Regions from separate parts of the Streptomyces sp. NPDC058401 genome, predicted to be linked through region 1. Evidence: riboswitches for the same ligand, from Rfam matches in the RefSeq annotation. Region 1 holds a riboswitch; each other region holds the start of a gene.

Region 1 (9,980 bases):
GCGCCGTGCCGATGACCATGCCGAGCACCTCGCCGATGGCGCATCCGGTGAGGCAGTGGAGCGTGGCCTGCGCGGCGGCGGCCCAGGTGACCTTTCCGCCGGCGGTGCCGTGGCCGTGGTGCTCGTGCCCGGCGTGACCTTGGTGCTGCTCGTGCGCGTGTTCCATGACAACCCCCTGGCGAGGAACCCTGGCGAGGAACGCCGGATAGCGGCTCTGTCGGTCGGTATGACAGAACCGTATACCCCCCTGGGGTATTCCTCAACAGGTCAGCGGAGCTCGCGCAGCTCCTTCAGCAGCGCCACGTCCGCCGCGTGCCCCTCCTTGCCGCCCGGCGTCTCGGTGATCAGGGGGACGCCCTCCATCGCCGGATGCGTGAACAGTTCCGCGAAGGCGTCCCGGCCGATGTGGCCCTGCCCGATGTTCGCGTGCCGGTCCTTGTGGGCGCCCACGCCCTCCTTGGAGTCGTTGGCGTGCACCAGCTTCAGCCGGCCCTCGCCCACCGTGTCCACCAGCAGGTCCAGCGTCTGCTTCGTCCCGCCCGGCTCCGCCAGATCGTGCCCGGCCGCGAAGATGTGGCAGGTGTCGAGGCAGATCCCGAGCATCGGATGCCGGTCGAGGGCGTCGAAGTACGGGCCGAACTCCTCGGCGGTCGAGCACAGCGAGGAACCCTGCCCGGCCGTGGACTCCAGCAGCAGGAAGGGGTCCTCGTCATGGGTCAGCTCGTCCAGCAGCGGCAGCATGTGCTCCCTGACCTGCGCGTACGCCGCCTCGCGCGGCCGGCCCCCGGTCGCCGAGCCGGTGTGCACGACCACCCCGAGCGCGCCGATCGCCCGGGCCCGGCGCAGCGAGTGCCGCAGCGATTCCACGGACTTCTCGACGGTGGCCTCGGTGTGCGAGCCGAAGTTGATCAGGTACGGCGCGTGGACGTACGCCGGGATCCCCTCGGCCGCGCAGGCCTCGCGGAACAGCTCGTCCTGCGCCGGATTGCCGACCGGGGTGGCCCAGCCGCGCGGATTGGCGACGAAGACCTGGACGGCCTCGGCGCCCATCTCGCGGGCGTAGGCCAGCCCGACCGAGGCGAGCCCGCCCGCGACGGGCACGTGCCCGCCGACTGGATTGCGGCCCGTTGAATTGGTGTTCATGGCGTGCTGTTACAGCCCCTTGGTCCTGATGGTGATGGTGCTGCCCTCGGCGGCGTTCTGGCCCGCGGGGACCGACTGGGAGTCGACGGTGTTGCTGAAGGAGAGGAAGGGCTTGTCGACCTTGACCTTGAAGCCCAGTCCCTCCAGGGTCGCGCGGGCCGCGTCGGCCTCCTGCCCGGTGACGTCCGGGACGGGGATCTGACGGGGGCCCTTGGACACGGTGAGGGTGACGGTGTCACCCGCGGCGGCCTGGCTGCCGGCGCCGATCGACTGGTTGGCGACCGTACCGGCGGGGGAGGGGGAGTTCACCTGCTCCGGGGCCGTCTCCACCTTCAGGCCGAGGCCCTCCAGGGTGGAACGGGCCTGGTCCAGGGGGGTACCCGTCACGCGCGGGACCGGCACCGGGCGGCCCTTGCTGACCACCATCGCGACCAGGGTGTCGAGCGACCGCTTCTGGCCGCCCGCCGGGTCGGTACTGATCACCGAGCCCTGCGCGACGTCCTGACTGAAGGCCTGCGTGACGGCCCCCGGCGTCAGGCCGACCGAGGTCAGTTCGGCCTTCGCGGCCTCCAGGGGCTTGCCCTTGAGGTCCGGAACGACGACGACCTCGGGTCCGCGCGAGATGGTGAGTGTCACCGCGCCGTTGCCGCGGATGCGCTTGCCGCCGGAGGGGTCGGTGTTCATCACGGTCCCCTTGTCGAAGGCCGCGCTGAACTTCCGGTCGACCCGCTTCACCCCGAGCCCGGCCGCCGACAGCTGTGACTTGGCCTCCGCCTCGGTCTTGCCGAGCAGGTTCGGGACCTTGGTGAACTGGCCGGAGCTGATGTACCAGACCCCGGTACCGAGGCCGAGGAAGAGCAGGACGCCGAGTACGACGAGCAGCGCGCCGGGCCGCCGGATCCGCGAGGCGGCCGACGTCGGCGCCGGGGGCAGCGGCGGAGCGGAGAGCCGGGAGGTGTGGGAGACGGGCTCGGCGTGCGAGGCGTGTGCGGGATGCGCGGTGTGCGCGGCATGCGACGCGGGCACGGCATGCGAGGCGTGCGCGGCCTGGGTGGTCACCGGGCGCGGGATCACGCTGGTCCGGTCCTCGGCGGCGGTCCGCTCGGCGGCCCGGGCCTGCGGCGGTACGGCGTCCAGCTCGGAGTCGCTGAGCTGGACGCGGGCCTCTATGGCCAGCCCGAGGAGGGCGGCCGCGTCGTAGGGACGCAGGTCGGGATGGCGGGCCGTGGCCTGGGCGACGAGCTCGTCGAGCGCGACGGGCAGCCCGGGGACGGCGGCCGACGGCGGCGGAACGTCCTCGTTGAGGTGCTGGTAGATCACCTGGGCCGGATTGGACCCGGTGTGCGGCTTGGAGCCGGTGAGCATCTCGTAGAACACGACCCCGGAGGCGTAGACGTCCACGCGGGTGTCGGTGACGCCGTTCTCGATCTGCTCGGGGGCGAGGTAGGAGACGGTGCCGAGGACGGACCCGGTGGTGTTGGTCACGGAGTCCACGGACCGCACCAGCCCGAAGTCGGCCACCTTGACCCGGCCGTCGTCGCCGATCAGCACGTTCTCGGGCTTCATGTCCCGGTGCACGAAACCGGCACGGTGCGCGGCGCCGAGGGCGGCGAGCACCGGTTCGAGGATGTCGAGGGCCGCGCGGGGCTGGAGCGCGCCCCGCTCGCGGAGCACGTCGCGCAGGGTGCAGCCGGACACGTACTCCATGGCGAGGTACGTGTACGGGCCGTGCGTCCCCTGGTCGAAGACGGCCACCACGTTGGGATGGGCCAGCCGGGCCACGGACTTCGCCTCACGGATGAACCGGTCGACGAAGCCGGGGTCGGCGGCGAGGGCCGGGTGCATCACCTTGAGGGCGAGAATCCGGTCCAGGCGGGTGTCGACGGCCCGGTAGACCGTGGCCATGCCGCCGGCCGCGATACGGGCGTCCACGCGGTAGCGGCCGTCGAGCGTCTGCCCGACGAGCGGGTCATCCAGGGTCGTATCCACCCGCCGATTCTACGAGGGCCGGATGGCCCCCCGTCCCGGCCGCCTGGGGGTTGCAGCGCAGCTGTGACGTGGGCGGGTACGGAGCCTGACGGGCGCGGGACCCTCACCCCCGCGGGCCGCACCCGGTCCCGCTTCTCCCACCGGTGCCCTCGACGAAGGAGCGGGACCGGGGGAGGACGGGACCGGGCCCGGCCGGGAGCGGCGAAGGCTTTGGGGTTTCCCGTCAGCCTCATCGTCCTTCCGCGTCGGGCCGGCCTGTCAAGGGCGCTCACTGCGTTCGCGTCGCTCCGCGACGGCCTTCGGCCGCCCTTGACAGACCGACCCGCCACGGAAAAACGAAGGCAGCCGGAAAACCCCAAAAGAACGGCCTGGCCAGAGGGACATGAACGGCCATGCCGCACAGCCCATCCCCGCTCCGGGGGACCGGCCCCGGGCCCGGGCGACCACGAAGACCTCAAGGTCGACCACGGGCGCATCAGATCGCTACACGCACCCCATGGCCAAGCGTCTGCCGGCCGTCCGAAGCCGACCTCTCAAACACCCACCCAAGCCCTCTAGGCGTCGAAGTCGTACTCCAGGACGTAGGAGGCGGAGTCCAGAGTCATCTCATTGAACTCAACGGCCCGTCCACCTTCGGCGAACGCGGTGCGGGCGATCTGGATGACAGGTGTGCCCACCGAGAGCGAAAGGCGTTCGGCCTCGTCGGCGGAAGGCATCCGGGAGCGAATCTCCTCACGGAAGTGGACCGGCTCGTGCCCCAGCTCGCCCAGCCTCGCGTACGTCCCACCAGGGCCGGTATCGGCTTGCGTGATGAGTGAGTTGGCGACGACGTCCGACGGTAGGTACGAGGTCGCGAGGAGCACCGGCTTTCCGTCAAGCACGAAGCGGCGGCTGCGCACCCAGACCCGGGACCCTGCGGAAACGCCGAGGGCGTCGGCGATGCGGATCGCGACCTCTTCCTCGCGCACCTCGATCTGGTCGACGACGAGGTCCCGGTCTTCGGTATCCGCGGACCAGATGGAACGGCCTGAGCCCCACTGCTCCTGTGCCAGGCGCTGGATCCCGCGTCGCCTCAGCGGTCTGAACGCCCGGACAAAGACACCGGCGCCTTTCCGCGCTTCCACGAGGCCTTCGTTCTGGAGCACGCCGAGGGCCTGTCGCGCGGTCATCCGGGCGACGCCGTAGGTGGCCATGAGCTCGTTCTCACCTGGCAGGCGGTCGCCCGGGCCGTGCTCACCCGACTGGATGGCCGTCCTCAGCGCATCAGCGATCCGCTGGTACTTCGGCTGGCGGGAGCCGTCTTGGCTGGTCATCGAACGATCACTCCTTCTCCTCTCTAGACACCCTAGGGCTAGAGGTAGGCCACTGCGCGTACCGAACGCGGGGATCCATAGGGGTCACATCTCTAGAGATGTGTTGACAAGCCGCCCTGCGTCGGATGCAGTTGAGAGGTCTCTAGAGATGTCGTCTCTGAAGCGACCTCAAGACCGAGGAGTGATCTGAATGCTGCAGATTCCTGTGGAGAGGGCCGACTCCGAGCCCGGCACCGGCACCGCCACCAAAGAGGACAGCTCCAACGCGGATCTGCTCGATCGTGCGCTGGTCGGCTGGGAGCTCTTCCTCAGCAGCTTCGAGGGGGTCTCGGATGAATGAGCGCTACGAGTACGTTCCTCATCGACTTCTTCGCCACCTCGTTCGCGACATCGCATCCGGCGTCGAGGGGGAGTTGATGGCCGTGATCAACGAGAACGTCTCGGACTCCGACGCCCGAGCGCGCTGGATGAAGTTGGCCTATATCCGCGACGCGTCCGGCCGCGAGTTCACCACCTCGATCCAGAACGTCGAAAGCGTCAGCCGGGCGACGTGATCCGCATCCCCCCAGACGTGATGCACCAGCGCAACACCCTCGGGCTTGGGTAGGTGTTTGAGGCGTTGGCTTCGGACGGCCGGCAGACGCTTGGCTATGGGGTGCGTGTAGCGATCTGATGCGCCCGTGGTCGGCCGGGCCCGAGGCCGGTTCCCCGGAGCGGGGCTGCTCATGACCGGTATGACCGTTCATGTCTCTCTGGCGAGGCCGTTCTTTTGGGGTTTTCCGGCTGCCTTCGTTTTTCCGTGGCGGGTCGGTCTGTCAAGGGCGGCCGAAGGCCGTCGCGAAGCGACGCGAACGCAGTGAGCGCCCTTGACAGGCCGGCCCGACGCGGAAGGACGATGAGGCTGACGGGAAACCCCAAAGCCTTCGCCGCTCCCGGCCGGGCCCGGTCCCGCCCTCCCCCGGTCCTGACCGGCTGGGCGGTCTGGTCCCGCCCCGGCGCCGGAGGGGGCGGGTGGGCAGCCACCGGATCCGGGTGTGGGCCCGCGGGGGCGAGGGCCCCGCCCCCGCAGTGAACCCGTACGCCGTCGGGCCCCGCTCGCGCAGGGCCCCGTACACCCGACCCCTCAGAACGCCGGGCGTTCCGGGTCCAGGGTGGCTCGGCCTTGGTGGGGGGAGGAGGGCTCTGCGAAGCGGCGTTGGGGGATGCGGCCTGCGCGGTGGGCCAGGCGGCCTGCCGAGACCGCGTCGCGCATGGCCGCGGCCATCAGGACGGGGAGCTGTGCGCGGGTCACCGCGGAGGCGAGCATGACGGCCGCGCAGCCCAGTTCCATGGCCAGGGCCACGTCGGAGGCGGTGCCGGCGCCCGCGTCCAGGATGACCGGGACTCCGGCCCGTTCGGTGATCAGCTCGAAGTTGTGCGGGTTGCGGATGCCCATGCCGGAGCCGATGGGGGAGCCGAGCGGCATGATCGCCGCGCAGCCCACGTCCTCCAGTTTGCGGGCGAGGACCGGGTCGTCGTTCGTGTAGGGGAGGACGGTGAAGCCCTCGTCGACCAGGGTCTCCGCCGCGTCGAGCAGTTCGACGCCGTCGGGGAGGAGGGTGCGTTCGTCCGCGACGACCTCCAGTTTGATCCAGTCCGTGCCGAGGGCCTCGCGGGCCAGCCGGGCCGTCAGTACGGCCTCGCCGGCCGTGAAGCAGCCCGCGGTGTTGGGGAGGACGGAGATGCCGAGGCGGTTCAGGACGGACAGGACCGAGCCCTGGACCGTCGGGTCGAGGCGCCGCATCGCGACCGTGGTGAGTTCGGTGCCGGACGCGACCAGCGCCCGTTCCAGGATGTCCAGGCTCGGGGCTCCGCCCGTGCCCATGATCAGGCGGGAGGAGAAGGTCCGGCCGGCGAGGGTGAAGGCGTCGTCGGAGATGTCGCGCGTGTCCGCCATGGGGGTCAGCCTCCCTGGACCGCGGTGAGGACCTCGACGCGGTCGCCCTCGGTCACGGAGGTGTAGGGCCACTGGCCGCGCGGTACGACGGTTTCGTTGAGGGCGGCCGCGACCCCCTTGGTGGCTTCGGTGAGGGTGGCGATCACCGTGGCGAGCATGGTCCCGTCCGCGATCTCGCGCGGCTCGCCGTTGACGGAAATGGTCATGCGAACGACTCCTGTCGCGTGAGGGCCGACGTGAGGGTGAATCGGCGCGGGGTGAAGGGGCGGGCGATCTCCGGCAGTTCGCCGGTGGTCAGCAGGTCCGCCATCACGTCCCCGGTCAGCGGGGTCAGCAGGACCCCGTTGCGGTAGTGCCCGGTGGCCAGGTGGAGGCCGGGGAGTTCGGTCGGGCCGAGGAGGGGGGCGTTGTCCGGTGATCCGGGGCGCAGCCCCGCCCGGGTTTCCACCAGGGGGAGTTCGGTGATCCCCGGCACCAGTTCGTGGGCGTCGCGCAGGAGTTCGTAGACCCCGCCCGCCGTGACGGTGGTGTCCCAGCCGAGTTCCTCGCTGGTGGCGCCGACGACGAGTTCGCCGTTCTCGCGGGGCACGAGGTAGACGTGGCTGCCGCGCACCACGGCCCGTACGGTCCGCGACAGGAACGGCGCGTAGGACGGTGGCACCGAGAGGCGCAGCACCTGCCCCTTCACCGGCCGTACGGGGGCCACGGCCTCGGGCGGTACGCCGTCCAGCCGGCCGCTGAGCGAGCCCGCCGCCAGCACCACCTGGTCGGCGCGCAGCTCCGTACCGTCCGCGTCGTCGAGGACCGCGCCGCAGGCCCGGTCGGCGGCGGTCAGCAGCCGGGCCGCGCCGGCGCGGTGCAGGGTGACGCCGGCCCGTTCGCAGGCGGCCAGCAGGGCGGCGGCGAGGCGGCGGGGGTCGACCTGGTGGTCGCCGTCCACGCGCAGGCCGCCGCGTACGCCCGGAGCCAGCATCGGTTCCAGGCGGCGGCACTCGCGGCCGGTCAGCCACTCGGACTCCAGGCCGCAGCGGCGCTGGAGGGCGTGCAGCTCGCGCAGGTGCAGCCGGTCGTCGGCGTCGAGGGCGACGGCGAGGGTGCCGCAGGCGCGGTAGCCGATGTCCATGCCGCCGCTGGCTTCGGCGAGCTCGGCGGCGAACGCGGGGTAGCGGGCGGCGGAGGCGAGGTTGAGCCCGAGCAGGGTCTCCTCGCCGTAGTGCAGCTCGGTGACGGCGGCCAGCATGCCGGCCGCGACCTGGGCGGCGCCGCCGCCGGGGTCCGGATCGGCCAGCGCGGTGCGCAGCCCGCGCCGGGCCGCCCGCCAGGCGGTGACCAGGCCGATGATGCCGCCCCCGATGACGAGGACGTCGTGGCCGGGACTCCGGCCGTTCCGATATGAATGCATGGGCGTCCAGCCCCTCCCTTCGCCGGCATGACCCGGATCAGGTTCGTACGGTCGGAGGCCGGCCAGCCTCCCTCTCAGCCCGGTGCGCCCGGACTCCCGCGATAGGTTCGGTGCCAGAGTAACGCCGAGGCCGACGGCCGGTAAGGCTGCCTCCCCGGTGCCGGGGTGTGCCCGGCTCGCGGGAGGTTCCCGCCCGCTATTCCTGACGGACCGTCAGTTGATTAGGCTGGGCCGCGTGAGCGAGCAGACGGAACAGCAGACGCAACAGGCCGGCACCCCTCCGCGCGGAGTCGTGATCGTCGGCGCCGGCATGGCCGGGGTCCAGACAGCCGTCGCCCTGCGGGAACAGGGCTGGACCGGCCCCGTCACCCTGCTGGGGGCCGAACCCCACCAGCCCTACGACCGGCCCCCGCTGTCCAAGGCGGTGCTCCTCGGCAAGGCGGAGGACTCGGCCTTCGACGTCGACTTCGAAGAGCTCCGCATCGAGCTCCGGCTCGGCGTCGAGGTCACCGGGCTGCGCCCCGCCGACCGCGAGGTGGACACCGAGGCGGGCCCGGTCCCGTACGAGGTCCTCGCACTGGCGACCGGCGCCCTCCCGCTGACCCTGCCCGGCGCGGAGGGAGTCCCCGGGGTGCACCTGCTGCGCACCCTGGACGACGCGGCCCGGCTGCGGCCCGTCCTCGCGGCCGGCTCGGCGGTCGTCGTGGTCGGGGCCGGCTGGATCGGCGCGGAATTCGCCACCGCCGCCCGAGAGGCGGGCTGCGCGGTGACGGTCGTCGAGGCGGCCGACCGGGTGCTGGCGGGCGCGCTGCCCGCGGAGGTCGCCGAACCGATGGGGCGCTGGTACGCCCAGGCCGGCGCCGAGCTGCTGACCGGCGCGCGGGTGGCCTCCGTGGAGGCGGGCCGGGTCCTCCTCGCCGACGGGCGGGCACTGCCGGCCGGGGCGGTGGTGGTGGGCATCGGAGCCCGGCCGGCCACCGGATGGCTGGCGGGATCGGGAGTGGAGCTCGGTGCGGACGGGGCGGTGGTCGCCGACGAGCGGCTGCGCACCTCCGTGCCCGGGGTGTACGCGGTGGGGGACTGCGCCTCGTTCCCCTCGGGCCGCTACGGGTCCCGGCTGCTGGTGCACCACTGGGACAACGCCCTCCAGGGGCCGCGGGTGGTCGCCGCGGACATCGTGGCCGGGGGCTCCGGGGAGCAGGTCTACGACCCGGTGCCGTACTTCTGGTCGGAGCAGTTCGGCCGCTTCGTGCAGTACGCGGGGCACCACGGCGCCGCGGACGCGCTGGTGTGGCGCGGCTCCGCGGCGGACGACACCTGGTCGGTGTGCTGGCTGCGGGACGGGCGGCTGGTCGCGGTCCTCGCGGTGGGGCGGCCGCGTGACCTGGCGCAGGGGCGACGGCTCATCGAGTCGGGGGTCGCGGTGGACCCGGCGAAGGTTGCGGACCCGGGGGTTGCGCTGAAGTCAGCGCTGGGCTGACCCGGCGCTGACCCGGCGGGGCGCGGGTCGGGAACGGGTTCCGCCGGGGTACGGGGCCCTGGGCGCCCGGGCCCCGAGCCCCTGACCCGGCCCGGCCCGGGTCGGGCTGCGCCGGCTCCCGTTCCGGGCCCGCACCGTGCGGGTCCGGCCCCGCGGGGGAAGTCCCCTACCCGCCCTTCGCCCGTTCCCCGGGCTCCGCCCGGACCCGCTTCGGGGCTGCGCCCCGGGTCCCGTTCCTCGGGCTGCGCCCGGGCCTGCTTCGGGGCTGCGCCCCGGGTCCCGCCCCAGGGCTCTGCCCCGGACTGCGCGTCCCCGGCCCGGTTCCCCGGGTGCCCGGACCCGTTTGGGGCTTCGCCCCCGGGCCTGCGCCCGTCCCGATTCCCGGGCCTGCGCCCATCCCGAGTCCGTCCCGATGGCGGCTCGCTCCGGACCCGTCCGGCCCGTCTCCGGCCCCGGTCGCGGGGCCGCCGGGCCCCGGACGGGGTCGCTCGGGTACCGGCGGCCGCGGTGAGATGGCAGGCTTGTGCTCGTGACCGAGATTGACGCAAAGATCGATGCCCTTGTTCCCGCCTGGCTGTACCTCCCCGACATCGCGGAGATGCTCGACATCGAAGTGACCAAGGTTCGCCAGCTGGTCAAGGAAGGTCAGCTGCTCGCGGTGCGCCGCGGCGAGAACCGTTCCCTCCAGGTCCCCGCGGCCTTCATCGACGGAGACAA
Region 2 (9,980 bases), on a different contig from region 1:
AGCTGCCGATCCTGGTCTTCGAGCTGCTCGCCGAGGGCAATATCGCGCGAGCCGTCAAGGGTGAGAAGATCGGCACGCTCGTGAGCGACCAGGGCACCCGGGCCTGAGCAGGCCCCGTCCGCCTGAACCATCCATTTCTGACATGCAGGAGCACGTGGTGACCGAAGAGATCCTCCTCGAGGCCGAGGAGAAGATGGAAAAGGCCGTCGTCGTCGCCAAGGAAGACTTCGCCGCGATTCGCACCGGTCGTGCGCACCCGGCGATGTTCAACAAGATCGTGGCGGAGTACTACGGCGCCATCACGCCCATCAACCAGCTCGCCTCCTTCTCGGTCCCCGAGCCGCGCATGGCGATCGTGACCCCGTTCGACAAGAGCGCCCTGCGCAACATCGAGACGGCCATCCGCGACTCCGACCTGGGCGTCAACCCCAGCAACGACGGCAGCATCATCCGGGTGACCTTCCCCGAGCTGACGCAGGACCGCCGCAAGGAGTACATCAAGGTCGCGCGCACCAAGGCCGAGGACTCCAAGGTCTCGATCCGTGCCATCCGCCGCAAGGCGAAGGACGCCCTCGACAAGCTCGTCAAGGACAAGGAAGCCGGCGAGGACGAGGTGCGCCGCGCCGAGAAGGAGCTCGACGACACCACCGCGAAGTACGTCGCGCAGGTGGACGAGCTGCTGAAGCACAAGGAAGCCGAGCTCCTCGAAGTCTGATGAACGACACTTCCTGGCAGCCGGAGCCGGTTCCGGCGGGTCCCGCCTACGATGCGCTGGTGGGCCCGCACACTCGGCCCATGCCCATCGTGCCCGATGCCGCCGGCCGTGACTTCGACGACCGGGAAGCACGCGATCGGGGGGCCGCCGCTGACGGCGGCCCCCTCTTCCGCGCCGATACGCCGCCGCAGGAGCCCATGCCCAGCCCCCCGCCGCCGACCCCGCCTTCGCCGGCACCGCAGGACGCCTCCCCACCGCCTCAGAAGAAGCGGGCCGGGCGGGACCTGCGTGCCGCCATAGGGGTCGGAGTGGGCCTCGGCGCGGTGATCTTCGCCTCGCTGTTCATCGTCAAGGCGGTCTTCGTCGGCGTCGTCGTCGTGGCGGTCGTCGTCGGCCTGTGGGAGCTCACCTCCCGGCTCCAGGAGAAGAAGGGCATCAAGGCCCCGCTGGTCCCGCTCGCGATCGGCGGTGCGGCGATGGTCATCGCCGGGTACGTCCGCGGGGCCGAGGGCGCCTGGGTGGCGATGGCGCTCACCGCCCTCGCGGTCCTGGTCTGGCGGATGACCGAGCCGCCCGAGGACTACCTCAAGGACGTCACCGCCGGTGTCTTCGCGGCGTTCTACGTGCCCTTCCTGGCCACGTTCGTCGCGATGCTGCTCACCGCCGACGACGGGCCGCAGCGGGTCGTCACCTTCCTGGTCCTGACCGTGGTCAGCGACACCGGGGCCTACGCGGTGGGCTGGCGCTTCGGCAAGACCAAGCTCGCGCCGCGCATCAGCCCCGGAAAGACCCGCGAGGGGCTCTTCGGAGCGGTGGCCTTCGCGATGGGGGCCGGCGCCCTGTGCATGGAGTTCCTGATCGACGGGGGCGTCTGGTGGCAGGGCCTGGTGCTCGGCCTCGCCGTCGCCGTCAGCGCCACACTGGGCGACCTCGGGGAATCCATGATCAAGCGGGATCTCGGGATCAAGGACATGGGCACCCTGCTGCCGGGCCACGGCGGGATCATGGACCGGCTGGACTCCCTGCTTCCGACGGCCCCCGTGGTGTGGCTGCTGCTGGCCCTGTTCGTCGGCACCGGCTGACCTGCGAAAAGGCGCCCGTGCAGGCGGGGCGGTTACTCTTGGAGGGCGCGCTGCTTCTGCGGCGCGCCTTTCGTCTTACAAGGAGTACCTGCCATGGCCCGCCCTGTACCGGGAGAGCTCACTTTCGTCGCCCCTCGTGGAGCGAAGAAGCCGCCCCGGCACCTCGCCGACCTCACCCCCGAGGAGCGCCGGGAGGCGGTCGCCGCGATCGGTGAGAAGCCCTTCCGGGCCAAGCAGCTCTCCCAGCACTACTTCGCCCGGTACACGCACGACCCGGCCGAGTGGACCGACATCCCCGCCGCCTCGCGCGAGAAGCTCCAGCAGGAGCTGCTGCCGGACCTGATGAACGTCCTGCGCCACATCTCCTGCGATGACGACACCACCCGCAAGACCCTGTGGAAGCTGCACGACGGCACGCTCGTCGAGTCCGTGCTGATGCGCTACCCGGACCGGGTCACCATGTGCATCTCCTCGCAGGCCGGCTGCGGCATGAACTGCCCGTTCTGCGCCACCGGCCAGGCCGGCCTCGACCGCAACCTGTCGACCGCCGAGATCGTCCACCAGATCGTCGACGGCATGCGCGCCCTGCGCGACGGCGAGGTCCCCGGCGGGCCCGCCCGGCTGTCGAACATCGTCTTCATGGGCATGGGCGAGCCGCTCGCCAACTACAACCGTGTCGTCGGCGCCATCCGCCGCCTCACCGACCCGGAGCCCGACGGCCTGGGCCTGTCCCAGCGCGGGATCACCGTCTCCACCGTGGGCCTGGTCCCGGCGATGCACCGCTTCGCCGACGAGGGCTTCAAGTGCCGCCTCGCCGTCTCCCTGCACGCCCCGGACGACGAGCTGCGCGACACCCTGGTCCCGGTGAACACCCGCTGGAACGTCCGCGAGGTGCTCGGTGCGGCATGGGAGTACGCGGAGAAGTCCGGCCGCCGGATCTCCATCGAGTACGCCCTGATCCGCGACATCAACGACCAGGCCTGGCGCGGTGACCTGCTCGGCAAGCTGCTCAAGGGCAAGCGCGTGCACGTCAACCTGATCCCGCTGAACCCGACGCCCGGCTCGAAGTGGACCGCCTCGCGGCCCGAGGACGAGAAGGCGTTCGTGGACGCCATCGCCCGCCACGGCGTGCCCGTGACCGTCCGCGACACCCGCGGGCAGGAGATCGACGGGGCGTGCGGCCAGCTCGCCGCCTCGGAGCGCTGATTTTCGCCAGTTGAGGTTTGCTTTCGGCCACGGGGTACCCTGTGGCCGAACAACCAATTTCATATTCCGACAGGGGAGCGCCACAGCGCTGAGAGTGCGGTATCCGTCACCGCAGACCCTCTGAACCTCGCCCCGGTCATTCGGGGTAGGAAGTTCGGTCACCACTCAAGCTGTTGCGCCCTGCCCGGCGTCCGCTCCACAGAGCGCCGGGCAGGGCCGCGTCTTCTCCTGGACATCCCAGGAGGAATGCACCAATGAGCACCACCAAGAAGCTGGCGGGCGTCGCGCTCGCGGCCGCGCTCGGCGTCACCACGCTCAGCGCCTGCGGCGGCGACGCCAAGGACAAGGCCGCGGACGACAAGACGATCACCCTCGTCTCGCACGACTCCTTCAACGTGACCGACACGGTCCTCAAGGAGTTCGAGCAGCAGAGCGGCTACACCGTCAAGGTCCTGAAGTCGGGCGACGCCGGCGCGGCCCTGAACCAGGAGATCCTCACCAAGGGCTCCCCGCGCGGCGACGTGTTCTTCGGCGTCGACAACACCCTCCTCTCCCGCGCCCTCGACAACGGCATCTTCACGCCGTACGAGGCCAAGGGGCTGGCCGACGTGAAGCCCGAGTTCGTGCTCGACAAGGAGCACCGGGTCACCCCGGTCGACTCCGGAGACATCTGCGTCAACTACGACAAGGCCTACTTCGCCGACAAGAAGCTCGCCCCGCCGCAGACGCTGGACGACCTGATCAAGCCGGAGTACAAGAACCTCCTGGTCACCGAGAACGCCGCGACCTCCTCGCCCGGCCTCGGCTTCCTCCTCGCCTCCGTCGGCAAGTACGGGGACGCGGGCTGGGAGGGCTACTGGAGCAAGCTCAAGGCCAACGGCGTCGAGGTGGTCGACGGCTGGGAGCAGGCCTACAACGAGCGGTTCTCCGGCTCGGCCGGCGGCAAGAAGGCCAAGGGCGACCGCCCGCTGGTCGTCTCCTACGCCTCCAGCCCGCCGGTCGAGGTCCTGTACGGCGAGCCGCAGCCGGCCGAGGCCCCCACGGGCGTCGCGACGGGCACCTGCTTCCGGCAGACCGAGTTCGCCGGTCTGCTCAAGGGCGCGAAGAACGAGAAGGGCGGCAAGGCGCTCCTGGACTTCCTGATCTCCAAGAAGTTCCAGGAGGACATGCCGCTCCAGATGTTCGTGAACCCGGTGACCAAGGACGCGGTCCTGCCCGAGCTGTTCACCAAGCACGGCGTGGTCATCGAGAAGCCCGAGACGGTCGCCCCGGAGGCCATCGCCAAGAACCGTGACCAGTGGGTCAAGGCCTGGTCCGCCCTCGTCGTGAAGTAGGACGAGTGAGCGGCGTTCCGAAGGAGAGCGGGCGGGCCACGGCCGTCAGGCTCGGTCTGATGGCCGTGCCGCTCGTCTTCTTCGGGCTGTTCTTCGCGTACCCCGTCGCCGCGATCGTCGGGCGCGGGCTCAAGACGGACGCCGGCTGGCAGTTCGGCCGGATCGGCGAGGTGCTGGCCCGGCCCGACATCGGCGACGTGCTCTGGTTCACCACCTGGCAGGCGCTCGCGTCCACGGCGCTCACGCTCCTGATCGCACTCCCCGGCGCGTACGTCTTCGCGCGCTTCGAGTTCCCCGGCAAACAGCTGCTGCGGGCGCTCGTCACGGTGCCGTTCGTGCTGCCGACCGTCGTGGTCGGCACCGCGTTCCTGGCGCTCGTGGGGCGGAACGGTCTGCTGGACGAGGTGTGGGGGATCCGCCTCGACACGACCGTCTGGGCGATCCTGCTCGCGCACGTCTTCTTCAACTACGCCGTGGTCATCCGCACGGTCGGCGGGCTGTGGGCGCAGCTGGACCCGCGCCAGGAGGAGGCCGCCCGGGTGCTCGGCGCCGGGCGGTTCGCCGCCTGGCGCCGGGTGACGCTGCCCGCGCTGGTCCCGGCCGTCGCGGCCGCCTCGCTCATGGTGTTCCTGTTCACGTTCTCCTCCTTCGGCGTCGTGCAGATCCTGGGCGGGCCCGCGTACTCCACCCTGGAGGTGGAGGTCTACCGGCAGACCGCGCAGCTCCTGGACCTGCCGACGGCCGCCGTGCTGACGATGGTGCAGTTCGCGGCCATCGGCGGGATCCTCGGCGTGCACGCCTGGACCGTGCGCAAACGGGAGACCGCGCTGCGGCTCGTGGACCCGGGGCGGACCACGCACCGGCCGCGCGGCTGGGCGCAGCGCACCCTGCTCGGCGGGGTGCTGCTGACGGTGGCGCTGCTGATCGTGGCGCCGCTCGCGGTGCTGGTCGAGCGCTCGCTCGACGCCCCCGGCGGGTACGGCTTCGGCTTCTACCGGGCGCTCCAGGAGGTGGGTGCGGGCGGCGGAACCTTCCTCGTGCCGCCGCTGGAGGCGATCTGGAACTCCCTGCAGTACGCGCTCGCCGCCACCGCCATCGCGCTGGTCGTCGGCGGGCTCGCGGCGGCCGCCCTGACCCGGCGCGCCGGCCGCTTCGTCCGGGGCTTCGACGCGCTGCTGATGCTCCCGCTGGGGGTGTCGGCCGTGACCGTCGGCTTCGGCTTCCTCATCACCCTGGACAAGCCGCCGCTGGACCTGCGGACCTCGTGGATCCTGGTGCCGCTGGCGCAGGCGCTGGTGGGCGTTCCCTTCGTCGTACGGACCATGCTGCCGGTCCTGCGCGCGGTGGACGGACGGCTCCGCGAGGCCGCCGCCGTGCTCGGCGCCTCACCGCTGCGGGCCTGGCGGGAGGTGGACCTGCCGATGGTGCGGCGGGCCCTGCTGATCGCGGCGGGCTTCGCCTTCGCCGTGTCCCTCGGGGAGTTCGGGGCGACCGTCTTCATCGCGCGGCCCGACCATCCGACGCTGCCCGTCGCCGTGGCGCGGCTGCTGGGGCGGGCCGGGGAGATGAACTACGGCCAGGCGATGGCCCTGAGCACGATCCTCATGCTGACGTGCGCGGTGTCCCTGCTCCTGCTGGAGCGGCTGCGACCCGACAAGACCTCCGGAGAGTTCTGATGACCCTGCTTCAGCTGGAAGGGGTGTCGGTCCGCTTCGGTGAGCGCGCGGTCGTGGACTCCGTGGACCTGGCGGTCGCCGAGCACGAGATCGTGTGCGTGCTCGGGCCCAGCGGCAGTGGCAAGTCCACCCTGCTCCGGGTGGTGGCCGGGCTCCAGCCCGTCGCCGCCGGGCGGGTGCTGCTGGGCGGCGCCGACCAGGCCGCAGTGCCCGTACACCGGCGGGGGGTGGGCCTGATGTTCCAGGACCACCAGCTGTTCCCGCACCGGGACGTGGGCGGGAACGTCGCCTTCGGGCTGCGGATGCGGGGTGCTTCGAAGGAGTCCTCCGAGGCCCGGGTCACCGAGCTGCTGGAGCTCGTCGGGCTGCCCGGGGCGCAGGGCCGGGCTGTGGCCTCGCTGTCCGGGGGTGAGCAGCAGCGGGTCGCGCTGGCGCGGGCGCTGGCGCCGTCGCCGCGGCTGCTGATGCTGGACGAGCCGCTCGGGCAGCTGGACCGCGGGCTGCGGGAGCGGCTCGTGGTCGAGTTGCAGGGGCTGTTCTCGCGGCTGGGCACGACCGTGCTGGCCGTCACGCACGACCAGGGCGAGGCGTTCGCGCTGGCCGACCGGGTGGTTGTCATGCGGGACGGGCGGATCGCGCAGGCGGGGACCCCGCTGGAGGTGTGGGAACGGCCGGCGTCGGAGTTCGTGGCGCGGTTCCTGGGCTTCGAGAACGTGGTGCCGGCGGTGGTGTCGGGGGGTGTCGCCGCCACTCCGTGGGGGAAGGTCGCCGTTCCGGCGGGGGCCGCGGAGGGGGATCGCCGGGTGCTGATCCGGCCGGCCGGGGTGGTGCTTTCGCCCGGGGGGCTGGGGTGCGAGGTGGTGTCGCGGACCTTCCGGGGGACGCATGTCGCGCTGCTGCTGCGGCCCGAGGTGGGGCCGGGGCTGGAGGCGGAGTGTGAGCTGGCCGGGGCGCCGGCGGTCGGGGACCGGGTCGCGGTGACCTTCGCCCCGGGCGAGGTGGTCGTGCTGCCGGGGGAGTAGGCCGCCGCTGTGTGGGGCCCGGTGGGCCCGGTGGGCGGGTGCGGCTGGGTCGGCCCTGCGGGGCGAGGTCCCCTACCCGCCCTTCCACCGTTCCCCGGGCGCTGCCCGGACCCGTCCTGGGGCTCCGCCCCAGACCCCGGTCCTCAAACGCCGGACGGCTGGGCTGTCGTCAGCCGATCGGAGCCGGTTGCGGCAAGGGGACATCCTCGTCCGCGCCCTCGTGGTTGCCGTACCAGGCGACCGCCACCGCGCCGGTTACCGCCAGGGCGAAGCCGAGGACGGCCAGCCAGGCCATGCCGGGCCGGGAGGCGTCGCCGAGCCAGAGCACGCCGATGGCTCCGGGGAGCACGGTTTCGCCGACGACCAGGGCGGCGGTGGCGCCGTTCACCGAGCCGATCTGGAGCGCCACGGTGTGCAGGTACATGCCGCCGACCCCCGCCAGGACGATGGCGTACAGGGCCGGGTCGGAGAGGAGGGAGGGGAACGAGAACGGCTCGATGCCGTTGAGGATGCGGACCCCGACGCCCAGCGCGCCGAATGCCAGCCCCGACAGCAGGCCGGCCAGGATCGCGGCCCGGGCGCCGAGGAAACGTACGGCCACGGTGCCGCCCGCGATGATCAGCACGGTCACCGCCAGGAGCCACCAGTGCGTGGCGGCCGGCGCGTAGTGGCCGCCCTCGTGGCCCGCCGCCGTCGCCAGCAGGACCAGGGCCGCGCAGACGACCCCGATGGAGGTCCACTCCTTGCGGGTCAGCCGGATGCCGAGCATCTTCACGCTGAGCACGGCGGTGATCACCAGGTTGGCGCTGATGACCGTCTGGGACAGGAAGAGCGGCAGGAGGCGGGCGGCCAGGGCGCCCAGGCCGAAGCCCACGAAGTCCAGGATGGTGCCGACGATGAACTCCCAGGTCATCGCGGCCTTCGCCGTGGAGCTGAGGTTCGGGCCGCCGTGCTGGGTGACCCCCGCGGCGGCCGGTGACATCCGGGCCGCCCGCCGTGAGCCCACGGCTTGCAGGACGGATCCCGTGCCGTAGCAGATGGACGCCGCGATGGCGGTGAGCAGTCCTATGAGCACCCGGGGGCTCCGTTCACGTCTGGCAGGTTTTACGTAGTGCGTACCTCTTCCAGACGTGGAAAAGGCGGGGGAAGTTGCCTGCCCGGGGCAGGCCGTTTCGGGTCAGCCCATCGCGGCGAGGGCCGCCGGGACCTCGGACACCGAGTCGACCAGGGCGATCCGGGACTCCATCGCCCGGCCGCGGGCCAGCGCCTGGAGCAGCGGCCAGGCCGGCAGCCGTTCGGTCCAGTGGGCGCGGTCGACGAGGATCATCGGGGTCGGCTCGCCCCGGGACTCGTAGTGGTTGGGCGTCGCGTTGTCGAATATCTCCTGGACCGTGCCCGCGGCGCCGGGAAGGAAGACCACGCCCGCGTTGGAGCGGGCGAGCAGCCCGTCCTCGCGGGTGGCGTTCGCGAAGTACTTCGCGATGTGCCCGGCGAAGGGGTTCGGCGGCTCGTGTCCGTAGAACCAGGTCGGGATGCCCACCGAGTCGCCGCCCGTGACGGCCGGCCAGCGTTCCCGTACGGCGAAGGCCGCGCGCGCCCAGTCGGAGACCGACGGGACGAAGGAGGGGGCCTTGGCCAGCATCCGCAGGGCCTCGGGCAGGGCCTCGTCGGGGGAAGGGGCGAGGTACGCGCCGAGGTTGGCCGCCTCCATGGCGCCCGGGCCGCCGCCGGTGGCCACGGTCAGCCCGGAGCGGGTCAGCGTCCGGCCGAGTTCGGCCGCGCCCCGGTAGGCGTCGCCGCCGCGGGCCATGGCGTGGCCGCCCATCACACCGACGACCCGGGCACCGGCGAGGTGCTCGTCGAGGGCGTCGGAGATGGCGTCGTCGTGGATGGAGCGCAGCATCGAGGAGTAGATGTCGCCGTCCGCCTTGGTCTCCTGGAACCAGGCGTACGCCTCGGCGTCCGGGGTGGACTCGTAGCCGGCGGAGAGCCCGGTGAAGAGCTCCTCGGGCGTGTAGAGCAGGCCCCGGTACGGGTTGAACGGCAGGTCGGGGACGGGCGGGAAGACCAGGGCGCCGTCCGCGCGCACCTTGACCGAGGCGTCCGGTTCCATCGCGCAGCCGAGGAACACGGCGGAGGAGGTGTCGGCGGACAGCAGCGCGAAGGTCCGCTCCAGCAGGTTGACCGACTGGATCCGGTACCCGCTGAGCGAACCGCGGGCCACGACCCGGTCGAACTCCGCGAGCGTCTCGATCTCGGTATCGGTCTCGATGTGTGGGTTGACCATTCGGCCCACCCTAAGGGCTGCCCGCCTCAGCGGGTCAATGCCAGCGACGTCAGCTGTGACACACCCCAGCTGAGCGGCAGGCACACCGCCACCAGCGCGGTTGCCCGTACGGTCGCGGCCGTACGGAGGACCTTGCCCGGGGCGCCGAGCCCGGTCAGGGTCTCGCGGGTGGCGGCCCGGGCCTGGTGGACCTCGGCCGCGGAGACGAGCAGGGTGGCCGCCGCGCACAGGGCCACCAGGGCGGCGGCGGGCACGGTCAGCGGGCCGAGCGGGACCTGGAGCCCGCCGTGGTCGCGCAGGGCCACGGCGCTGAGGGCGCCCGCCCCGACGGCGCACAGGACACCGAGGGGTGCGCCCAGCCGGGGGGCCTCCTCCTGGAGGGCCCGCCCGGCGAGCAGCCTGAGCGCGCCCGGGCGGACGGACTGGACCAGCGTCCCGCAGGCGTAGGCCAGGCCCGGACCGGCGAGGGCGAGTCCGAGGGCGGTCAGTGCCCAGCCCGCGGGCATGCCGGCTCCGCCGGGGCGGGCGTAGGCCAGGGCGGCGAGTCCGCAGGCGGTGAGGGCGATGCCCCAGGGCAGGGCGGTCTGCGGAGCGGGCCGGGGGTGCGGGCGCAGGGCGAGGGCGGTGGCGATCGAGGCGGCCAGCGGGAGCAGGGCCA
Region 3 (9,980 bases), on a different contig from region 1:
AGGCTTCCCGGAGCTGGGTATTTCCGGAAAGCCCCTGTCGACGTACGGCGTGGGCGCTCTACCATCGCTCTATCCGTAGCAGGCTCTCCTCCGTTTGTGCCGGCGCCCCGTTCTACACGGACATACCGGTCCCCACGGAGCATCGGGGGATGCACATGACCAGCGCTCCGCACCTGCTCACCGAAGACCGACCGGAGTTCGATCGGCTCCTCGACGAGGTGTTGCGCACGGCGAACGCCAGGCCCGAGCTCGCCGCCCTGGGCGAACGGCTGAACGCCGAACAGCTGCGCACCATGGCCATGGGGGCCACCGGGCTGCTGACGGCCGCGGCCGCAGCCGAGTACGACCACTACGTGAAGGTCCGCAAAGAACGTCAGGACGAGATCCTGTCCACCCCCGGCACGACGGGGGAGGAGGGCGACGGGCAGGGCGGCGGCGCGGGCGTCAGCGCCGTGGTCGCGGTCCTCGCACCGGTCCTGGCCGGCACCGCCATGCTGATCTTCCTGCTGGTGGGCTACATCCTGAAGATGATCGAACCCGAACCGGCCTTCGCCGACACGATGCTGACGGCGGGTTGGCTCTTCGGCGGGCTCACCGCCGCCGCCCTGCTCTTCGCCGTGATCGGGCTGCTCGTGACGGCCGTCCGCAACAGTTCCACCGAGGTGGCGGAGGACGAGACCGAGGCCGTACCCGACGAGGTGGCGCGGGCGCGGGAGGCCTGGCGCAACGCCCTGCTGGAGCGGGGCATCGTGCCGTTCCTCCGGGACGCGCTGGCCGATCCCAGCGCGGGGGCCGGCTTCCCGGCACCCCGGAAACCGGGAACCGGGCGCATCCCCAACCTGGGATACACCCGGCCCGACTTCACCAGTCCGGGAGCCCCGGCTGAGGGGCCCCGTCCCGGATACTCGTCTCCGGACTTCACCAGTCCGGACTTCGGAGGCCCGGAGTCCGAGCCGCAGTGAGCGCTACTGGCCGTTCGGCGAGCCGGAGTGGGCCAGGTCACCCTTCCACTCGATGCCCTTGCCGCGGAGTCCGATCGCGGGGTTCGGAGCCGGCAGGAGCTGGGTCCAGGCCTCGTCCCAGATGAAGTTCATGCCGTTCACGTCGCCGTGGGTCTGGAACACCTGGCCGGTCGTGGTCAGCACCTTGATGAACGCGTCATTGCCCCGGGACGCGATGGAGATGCCGCAGGCGATACCCACGGGGAAGCCCGGGTTGTCGTCGGCGTCGCTGATGTTCTGCCAGACCGGCACGCCGCCCGGCGTGGACGCCCGTCCCGCGTAGGCGATCCCGCCCGAGAGGGCGGCGTGGAAGTCCTCGGTGTTCGAGGGCGAGTAACTGTCGATGTCGTTGCAGGGGCCGGTGGCGCCCGTGGCACCGGTGGAGCCCGTGGCACCGGTGGGGCCGGTAGGACCGGTCGCACCCGTCGCACCGTTGGTACCCGAGGCGCCGGTCGCACCCGTCGGACCGGTGGCGCCCGTCGCCCCGGTGGCGCCCGTCGCCCCGGGGTAGCCGCGCGGCCCGGTCGGGCCCGTCGCGCCAGTGACGCCCCTGGGCCCGGTGGGACCCGTCGCGCCCTTCTGCCCCTTCGGTCCGCGCGGGCCCCGCGGGCCCACCTTGCAGTCGTCACCGTGAGCCGCCGCCGGCGCACCCGCTCTGTGTTGCTGCGCCTTGCAGTGGTCCGGACCGCCCGACGCCTCCGCCAGCGCGACCGCCGGAGTCGCCAGGCCCGCCAGCACCAGCGCCACCGAGGCGAGCGTGCTGCCCGTCAGCCAGCCGGCCCGTCGGGGCAACGGCCCCAAGTAGGTACGGGTCTTGTTCTCAGAACTCATGTACCGCTCCTCGCACACACCGGATCGAATCGACCTGCGAAGTCCGGACGTACGACCGGTCTCCGCGGGCCATCCTGGGGACCCAGCCCCTTCCCGTCCGATCGGCACGCCCATCCGTCAGCGGAACGGTGCAGTGCGCACGGCCACTTGGCGGCCTGGAGCACGGCCACACGGGTCTGCGCATGCGCCATGTTTCACGTGAAACAGCCGGCTCTGTTTCACGTGAAACATCGGAGCACTCGCCCCCTAGTCGGCGGACCGGTCTCCCAGCACCCGTCGCCGTTGCCCGACATCCGTCAGGGCCGGGGAGCGCCAGGCACCGTCCGGGTGGTACAGGTTCCGGCCCGGCTCCACGATCTCGTCGATCCGGTCGAGGGTCGCGTCGTCGAGGACCAGGCCGGCGCCCTTCAGCAGCGCTTCCAGCTGCTCCATGGTCCGCGGCCCGGTGATCACCGAGGTGACGGCGGGATGGGCCAGCGGGAAGGCCACTGCCAGCTCGGGCAGCGTGCAGCCGATGGAGTCGGCGAGCTCCACCAGCTGCTCCACGGCCTCCAGCTTCGCGATATTTCCCGGAACCGCGGGGTCGAAGCGGGCCGGGGTCAGCGCGGCGCGCCCCGAGGTCATGTCGATGGTCCTGCCGAGCCGGTACTTCCCGCTCAGGAAACCGGACGCGAGCGGGCTCCAGGTCAGGACGCCCATCCCGTACCTCCGGGCCACCGGCAGCACGCTGCTCTCGATGCCGCGCGCGAGGATCGAGTACGGCGGCTGCTCGGTCCGGAACCTCGGCAGGGCCCACCGTTCGGCGACGTGGTGCGCCTCGACGATCTCCTCGGCCGGGAAGGTGGAGCAGCCGAAGGCTCGTATCTTGCCGGCCCGGACCAGGTCGCCGAGGACGGAGAGGGTCTCCTCGACGTCCGTACCGTGGTCGGGACGGTGCACCTGGTAGAGGTCGATCCAGTCCGTGTCCAGCCGGCGCAGGCTGTCCTCGACGGCACGCACGATCCAGCGGCGGGAGTTCCCGCTGCGGTTGCGGCCCTCGCCCATCTGGAAGTGCACCTTGGTCGCGAGCACGACCTCGTCCCGCCGGCCCTTGAGGGCCTTGCCCACGATCGTCTCGGACTCCCCGGCGGAGTACATGTCCGCGGTGTCCACGAAGTTGATCCCGTGGTCGAGCGCGGCGTGGATGATCCGCACGCACTCCTCGTGATCCGGATTTCCCACCGCGCCGAACATCATCGTGCCGAGGCAGTGCGTGCTGACCTCGATGCCGGTCCCACCCAGAATTCGGTATCGCATGCTCATGGGCCGCACTGTAAAAGTTGGAGCGCGCTCCAGCGCAAGCCCCCGCGACCGCACGGGACCACGACGGCCCGGACCGCCTCCGGAAGATGTCCGGGGCGGCCCGGGCCGCGTCGGTGCTGTCTGTACTACGTCAGGTCAGGCATGCCGGATCACTTGCGCGGCTTGGCCGGGCGGGCGGGACCGGCCTTGAACTCGCCCTTGAACGCGCCTCTGACGAGCACGGCCGGTGTGGGCGTCGTCTGCTGGAGCCACGGCTCGTTCCAGACGAAGGTGTTGCCATTGATGTCGCCATGCGTCTGCCACACGGTCCCGGTCGCCGTCACCACCTTGACGAACGCGTTGTTGCCCCGGGACTCGATCGCGACGCCGCAGACGTTGGCCGGGTAGCCGGGGTTCGCGGGATCGGTCATCGTCGCGGTCGAGTTGGTGAGGTCCTGCCAGGCGATCGCCCCGCCCACGGTGGAGGCCTTCCCCACGTACGTCCTGCCGCCGGTGAGTACGGCCTGGAAGTCCTCGGTGTTCGAGGGCGTGTAGGCGTCGATGTCGGAACAAGCGCCGGTAGCACCGGTCGCACCCGTGGCACCGGTCGCACCCGTGGCACCGGTCGCACCTGTGGCGCCCAGAGCACCGGTCGGACCCGTCGGGCCCGTCGGACCCGTCGGGCCCGTCGCGCCATCGGGACCGGTCGCCCCCGTGGCACCGGTCGCACCGTCAGCACCCGTGGGACCCGTCGGGCCCGTCGCACCGTCGGGACCAGTCGCACCCGTGGCACCGGTCGCACCGTCAGCACCCGTCGGGCCCGTCGGTCCCGTCGCGCCGTCGGGACCAGTCGCACCCGTCGCACCCGTCGCACCCGTCGCACCCGTCGCGCCGGTGGGACCCGTAGCCCCGATCGGCCCCGTCTGGCCGGTCGCGCCCGTGGCACCGCCGGCACCGGTCGCACCGGTCGCGCCCGTCGCACCCGTCGCACCCGTCGCGCCGCTAGGACCCGTAGGCCCCGTAGGCCCCGTAGGCCCGGTCGGACCCGTAGGGCCTACAGGGGGGCATCCGTGGTCGTGTCCGTCGTGGTGCTCGCGTCCCTCGTCGTCGCCCCAGTTGCCGTGACCGTCGTCGTCCCCGCCGCCGCCCCGGTACCTGTCCTGCGGCGGTCCGCCGTGCGGCTCGCAGTCCTCGCCTCCGCCGCCGGCCGACGGGGCGGTGGCTCTCACCGCGGTGACCGCCGGTCTGGCCACCGCGACGACGGGGGTGGCCATGCCCACGAGTACGAGGGAAAGGGAGGCCAGGGCACCTCCCGCGATCCAGGCACGGTTGCGGGGGACGGGACCAAGGCGAAGCTTGGTCTGGTGCTCACGACTCATCTGCGGCGCTCCTTCGGAACGGAATGCGAGCCGGAACGGGTGGCGCCCCGGCTGCGGGTTCGAACGTCCCTGGGACTTACGGACCGCGCCGCCCGGATCTTGAGCCGGCGGGGCGTTTATCAGCAGAACGGCTTATCGGCCGCCCCCGAACGGATGCGTCGACGCCCACCGGGTGGTAGCGCCACCGCGCCACCGGCGTGCCGCCGACCCATCGGCGGCCCCACTCCCTAACGTCGCCCGCGATCCGTCCGACGAGAGGGTGCTGCGGTGAGGCCGACCATCTGTCTGAACATGATCGTCAAGAACGAGGCGCCGACGATCCGGAAGTGCCTGGAGTCGGTGCGCCCCCTGATCGACACCTGGGTGATCGTGGACACGGGCTCCACCGACGGCACCCAGGACGTCATCCGGGACTGCTTCGCCGACCTGCCCGGCGCGCTCCACGAGCGGCCGTGGAAGGGCTTCGACGGCAGCCGCACCGAGGCGATCGAGCTCGCGCGCTCCAGCGCCGACTACCTGCTCTTCATCGACGGCGACGACGAGATGCAGATCCAGTCCGGATTCCGCATGCCGGAGCTGACCCTCGACGCGTACCAGGTGGCGCTGCACGACGGCCCGATCGTCCACTGGCGGCCGGCGCTGGTCTCCACCCGGCTGCCCTGGAGGTACGTCGGCGTGCTCCACGAGTACATCGACTGCGGCGCCGAGTACGGCCGCGACGTGATCGAGGGCTTCAACATCCTCTCCGTCGGCGGCGGGGCCCGCTTCCGCGAAGAAGGGCAGCGGGCGAAGTACCTGCGCGATGCGGAGGTACTCACCGAAGGCCTCGCGAAGGAGCCCGACAACTCCCGGTACGCCTTCTACCTGGCCCAGAGCTGGCGCGACGCCGGAGAGCCCGAGAAGGCGCTCGCCGCCTACGACCACCGGGTGGCCATGGGCGGCTGGGCCGAGGAGACCTACTGCGCGCAGCTCTACGCCGCACGGCTCGCGGTCACCCTCGAGAGGCCGCCGGCCGAGGTGACGGACCGCTACCTGCGGGCGCACGAGAGCCGCCCCTCGCGCGCCGAGGCCCTCGGCGACCTCGCCCGGCTCTGCCGCCTCGAAAGCCGCTGGCCCCTCGCCTACCTGTTCGCCCGGCAGGCGGTTCGGGTGCCCCACCCGGAGGACATCCTCTTCGTCGAGTTCGCCTGGCACGACTGGCGCGCACTCGACGAACTCGCGGTGGCCGCCTACTGGACCGGGGAGTACGAGGAGTCGTTGGACTGCTGCCAACTCCTGCTCCAGGGCGGCAAACTGCCCGCCGACCAGCAGGACCGGGTCCTCGCCAACCTCGAGTTCGCGCGGCGCAAGCTGGGCGTGGGCTCCCCGGCCTTCGCCTGACGTACGCAACGGCGGCCCGCGACTCCCCCCTCGGTGTCGCGGGCCGTCCGTATGTGCCTCAGCGGGAGGTCAGTCCGCCAGCGGCAGGTACACGCGGTTGCCCGCGGCCGCGAACTCGGCGGACTTCTCCGCCATGCCCGCCTCGATCTCCTCGGCGCCCAGGTCGCCGCCGTGCTGGCGGCGGATGTCCTGGGAGATCTTCATCGAGCAGAACTTCGGACCGCACATGGAGCAGAAGTGCGCGGTCTTGGCCGGCTCGGCCGGGAGGGTCTCGTCGTGGAACTCACGGGCCGTGACCGGGTCGAGGGCCAGGTTGAACTGGTCCTCCCAGCGGAACTCGAACCGCGCGTCCGACAGGGCGTCGTCCCACTCCTGGGCGCCCGGGTGGCCCTTGGCCAGGTCCGCCGCGTGGGCCGCGATCTTGTACGTGATGACACCGGTCTTCACGTCATCGCGGTTCGGCAGGCCCAGGTGCTCCTTGGGCGTGACGTAGCAGAGCATCGCGGTGCCCCACCAGGCGATCATCGCGGCGCCGATGCCCGAGGTGATGTGGTCGTACGCGGGCGCGACGTCGGTGGTCAGCGGGCCGAGCGTGTAGAACGGCGCCTCTTCGCAGATCTCCTGCTGAAGGTCGATGTTCTCCTTGATCTTGTGCATCGGGACGTGCCCGGGGCCCTCGATCATCGTCTGCACGTTGTGGCGCTTGGCGATGGTGTTGAGCTCGCCCAGCGTCTTCAGCTCCGCGAACTGCGCCGCGTCGTTGGCGTCCGCGATGGAACCGGGGCGCAGGCCGTCACCCAGGGAGTACGTGACGTCGTACGCCGCGAGGATCTCGCAGAGCTCCTCGAAGTTCGTGTAGAGGAAGTTCTCCTTGTGGTGCGCCAGGCACCAGGCGGCCATGATCGAGCCGCCGCGCGAGACGATGCCGGTCTTGCGGCGCGCGGTGAGCGGCACGTACGACAGCAGCACGCCGGCGTGGACCGTCATGTAGTCGACGCCCTGCTCGGCCTGCTCGATGACCGTGTCCTTGTAGATCTCCCAGGTCAGGTCCTCGGCGCGGCCGTCGACCTTCTCCAGCGCCTGGTACAGCGGCACGGTGCCGATCGGCACGGGAGAATTGCGCAGCACCCACTCGCGGGTGGTGTGGATGTTGCGGCCGGTGGAGAGGTCCATGACCGTGTCGGCGCCCCACTTGGTCGCCCAGGTCATCTTGTCCACCTCCTCCTCGATCGAGGAGGTGACCGCGGAGTTGCCGATGTTGGCGTTGACCTTCACCAGGAACCGCTTGCCGATGATCATCGGCTCGATCTCGGGGTGGTTCACGTTGACCGGCATGACCGCGCGGCCTGCGGCGATCTCCTCGCGGACGACCTCGGGGGAGACGTTCTCGCGGATCGCGACGTACTCCATCTCCGGGGTGATCTCGCCCCGGCGGGCGTACGCGAGCTGCGTGACCGCGGCGCCGCCACGGCCCCGGCGGGGCTGGCGCGGACGGCCCGGGAAGACCGCGTCGAGGTTCTTGAGGCCACCGCGCGGCGAGGTGTGCTTGATGCCGTCGTCCTCGGGGCGCACGGGGCGGCCCGAGTACTCCTCGGTGTCGCCGCGGCTGATGATCCAGTTCTCGCGCAGCGGCGGCAGGCCCCGGCGCACGTCCGTCTCGATCTGCGGGTCGGTGTACGGCCCGGACGTGTCGTAGAGCGTCACGTCCTTGCCGTTGGTGAGGTGGACCTGACGAACCGGCACCCGGATGTCGGGGCGGGAGCCCGCCACGTACCCCTTGTGCCAGCCGGGCTGGCGCTCGGTCTGGCCGTCGGCGTCCTGGCTGACGGCAGGCGTGCGTGCGTCCTGAATGGTCATGAGACCTAATCTCCCTACGCCGGCATTACCCGGTAACAGGTTCGGCGGTCGACGCAGCCTCTTCCCGTACGCATATTCGAATGCGAACGGTGATCAGCGCCCTCTCAGCCCGGTGCTCCGAGCTCCCGCGTTGTGCAAAGTAGCCCCCACGCTAGCGTCATGTGTGGCGTGCTGAACAGTGGGCCCCCTCATCTGTTGCGATGATCAGCCAGTGACGTCCTCGCCGCAGCCCCCCACCGAACCCACGGATCCCGCTGGTCACGCAGGTCACTCCAGCCACGCTGACCACGCGCACGCGGACCCCGGTCACTCGCCCGCCGCCCCTTCCGGCCACTCCCACGGCCATGCGCACAGCCACGGCCCGGCGGCCCCCGTCTCGAAGCACCTGCGCAAGGTGATCGCGGCCGTGCTGATCCCCTTCGCCACGGCCGTCGTGATCGGCATGGTGGTGCTCTGGCCCGGTGGTGCGCCGGGTCACGAGCGCACCGGCGTCGGCTTCGACCGGCAGACCCAGCAGGGCACGGTCGTCGCGCTCCAGCACGTCGACTGCAAATCCGTGAACGCCGCACAGGTACCGCCGACCGGCGACGCCTCCACTCCCGAGGGGCGCGAGGCCATCGCCGCGCAGAACGGCGAGTGCAAGAAGGCCACGGTCAAGGTCGGCAGCGGCCCCGACAAGGGCCGCGAGTTCATCGAGATCATCCAGCCGGGCGCACCACGGCAGTTGACGGACGGCCAGGACGTGGTGGTCGCCTACGCGCCGGACGCGCCCCGGGACCTCCAGTACTCCGTGATCGACGTGAACCGCAAGCTGCCGATGGCCCTGCTCGCCGGCATCTTCGCCCTCTCGGTCGTCATCGTCGGGCGGATGCGCGGACTGTTCGCGCTCATCGCCCTCGTCGTCAGCTTCGCGGTGCTGACCCTCTTCATCCTCCCGGCGATCCTGCAGGGGTCGAATCCGCTGGTCGTGGCCGTGGTCGGAGCCAGCGCGATCATGCTGATCGCGCTCTACATGTGCCACGGACTGACGGCCCGGACCTCGGTGGCGGTCCTCGGCACCATCATCTCGCTGCTGCTGATCGGCCTGCTGGGCTCGCTGTTCATCGACTGGGCGTTCCTCAGCGGCAACACGGACGACAACACCGGGCTGATCCACGGGCTCTACCCGAACATCGACATGAGCGGTTTGCTGCTTGCTGGTGTCATCATCGGATCGCTCGGCGTGCTCGACGACGTGACCGTCACCCAGACCTCCGCGGTCTGGGAACTCCACCAGGCCGACCCGTCGATGGGCCCGCGCGGGCTCTACCGGGCGGGCATCCGGATCGGGCGCGACCACATCGCCTCGGTGGTGAACACCCTGGTACTGGCGTACGCGGGCGCGGCGTTGCCGCTGCTCCTGCTGTTCTCCATCGCGAACAGCAGCATGGGGTCGGTGGCCAACAGCGAGCTGGTCGCGGAGGAGATCGTACGGACCCTCGTGGGCTCGATCGGACTGGTCGCCTCGGTCCCCGTGACGACGGCCCTGGCCGCACTGGTGGTGTCCGCGGACCGCGCGGAATCCCCGGCGGCCACAGCGGCCTCGGGGCCGCTCCGCGGCGGCCGGGGTCGGCGGCGCAAGCGCTGAAATATGCGGACCGGCGGGCGTGACGGGTCAGTTCGCGCACACGGCCGGTCGTGAGGAAGGGCAAGGTGGAGCGCTCAGCGCGTCGGCACGCTGAGCCGTGGTGCGTAGCTTCGGTGGTGCGGGTGGTGCCGTCATGCAGGTGGTGCCGTCATGCCAGTCATGCAGGTCGTGCCGTCATACAGGTCGTGCCGTCATACAGGTTGATCCGTCATGCAGGTTGATCCGGATGGTGCGTTGGCGTTCGCCGGCTCACCCTGGTCAGCGGGCGTCCGGCCGGGCCGGCGTCAGCCCGCGTTCTGCTCGTTCTGCTGCGACTCCGCGAGGATCTTGTCGAGCGCCTCGTCGAGGTTCTCCTCGAAGTCCCCGAGGTTGCGCTCCTGGCCGAGCGGAACGATCCGGTCGGTGCGGTCGAGGAATGCCACGAGTGGCGCCGCGCTCGCGCGGAAGAGAGCCCGGTCTGCACCCACTTGCAGCCGGATGTGGACATCGGACAGTTCCTCCGGATCGGTCGGGGCGATGTGGACATCGCCGTCACCGCACGGCTTGTTGATGCCGTCCAGAAGGAGCTCCCGGCCGAACGCCCAGGTCACGGGCGCATCTCCGGGAAGGTGGAAGGTCAGGCGG

The links. A riboswitch is a leader RNA that binds a small molecule or an ion and turns the genes downstream of it on or off. The one in region 1 is predicted to bind thiamine pyrophosphate.
Region 2: another riboswitch for thiamine pyrophosphate. It lies ahead of ACFWNV_RS09165 (thiamine ABC transporter substrate binding subunit); the one in region 1 lies ahead of thiO (glycine oxidase ThiO).
Region 3: another riboswitch for thiamine pyrophosphate. It lies ahead of thiC (phosphomethylpyrimidine synthase ThiC); the one in region 1 lies ahead of thiO (glycine oxidase ThiO).

What each region holds. Positions count from the first base shown of each region.
Region 1 is NZ_JBHXKA010000068.1:18,984-28,963, reverse strand. Features, by position in the region: gene ACFWNV_RS24010 (DUF4396 domain-containing protein) at 1-166, opposite strand, end outside; gene ACFWNV_RS24005 (deoxyribonuclease IV) at 268-1,143, opposite strand; gene pknB (Stk1 family PASTA domain-containing Ser/Thr kinase) at 1,153-3,132, opposite strand; gene ACFWNV_RS23995 (GntR family transcriptional regulator) at 3,687-4,445, opposite strand; gene ACFWNV_RS23990 (hypothetical protein) at 4,636-4,785, shown strand; gene ACFWNV_RS23985 (hypothetical protein) at 4,778-4,999, shown strand; gene ACFWNV_RS23980 (thiazole synthase) at 5,569-6,381, opposite strand; gene thiS (sulfur carrier protein ThiS) at 6,387-6,587, opposite strand; gene thiO (glycine oxidase ThiO) at 6,584-7,783, opposite strand; TPP riboswitch at 7,781-7,893, opposite strand; gene ACFWNV_RS23965 (NAD(P)/FAD-dependent oxidoreductase) at 8,019-9,263, shown strand; gene ACFWNV_RS23960 (Rv2175c family DNA-binding protein) at 9,793-9,980, shown strand, end outside.
Region 2 is NZ_JBHXKA010000017.1:46,362-56,341, reverse strand. Features, by position in the region: gene pyrH (UMP kinase) at 1-107, shown strand, start outside; gene frr (ribosome recycling factor) at 158-715, shown strand; gene ACFWNV_RS09175 (phosphatidate cytidylyltransferase) at 715-1,797, shown strand; gene rlmN (23S rRNA (adenine(2503)-C(2))-methyltransferase RlmN) at 1,891-3,003, shown strand; TPP riboswitch at 3,065-3,173, shown strand; gene ACFWNV_RS09165 (thiamine ABC transporter substrate binding subunit) at 3,258-4,337, shown strand; gene ACFWNV_RS09160 (ABC transporter permease) at 4,397-6,013, shown strand; gene ACFWNV_RS09155 (ABC transporter ATP-binding protein) at 6,013-7,035, shown strand; gene ACFWNV_RS09150 (hypothetical protein) at 7,205-8,110, opposite strand; gene ACFWNV_RS09145 (LOG family protein) at 8,213-9,322, opposite strand; gene ACFWNV_RS09140 (hypothetical protein) at 9,349-9,980, opposite strand, start outside.
Region 3 is NZ_JBHXKA010000006.1:71,466-81,445, reverse strand. Features, by position in the region: gene ACFWNV_RS03855 (metallophosphoesterase) at 1-1, shown strand, start outside; gene ACFWNV_RS03850 (hypothetical protein) at 150-962, shown strand; gene ACFWNV_RS03845 (hypothetical protein) at 966-1,832, opposite strand; gene ACFWNV_RS03840 (aldo/keto reductase) at 2,079-3,128, opposite strand; gene ACFWNV_RS03835 (hypothetical protein) at 3,284-3,610, opposite strand; gene ACFWNV_RS03830 (glycosyltransferase) at 4,760-5,872, shown strand; gene thiC (phosphomethylpyrimidine synthase ThiC) at 5,942-7,729, opposite strand; TPP riboswitch at 7,724-7,868, opposite strand; gene ACFWNV_RS03820 (YibE/F family protein) at 7,941-9,356, shown strand; gene ACFWNV_RS03815 (SsgA family sporulation/cell division regulator) at 9,641-9,980, opposite strand, start outside.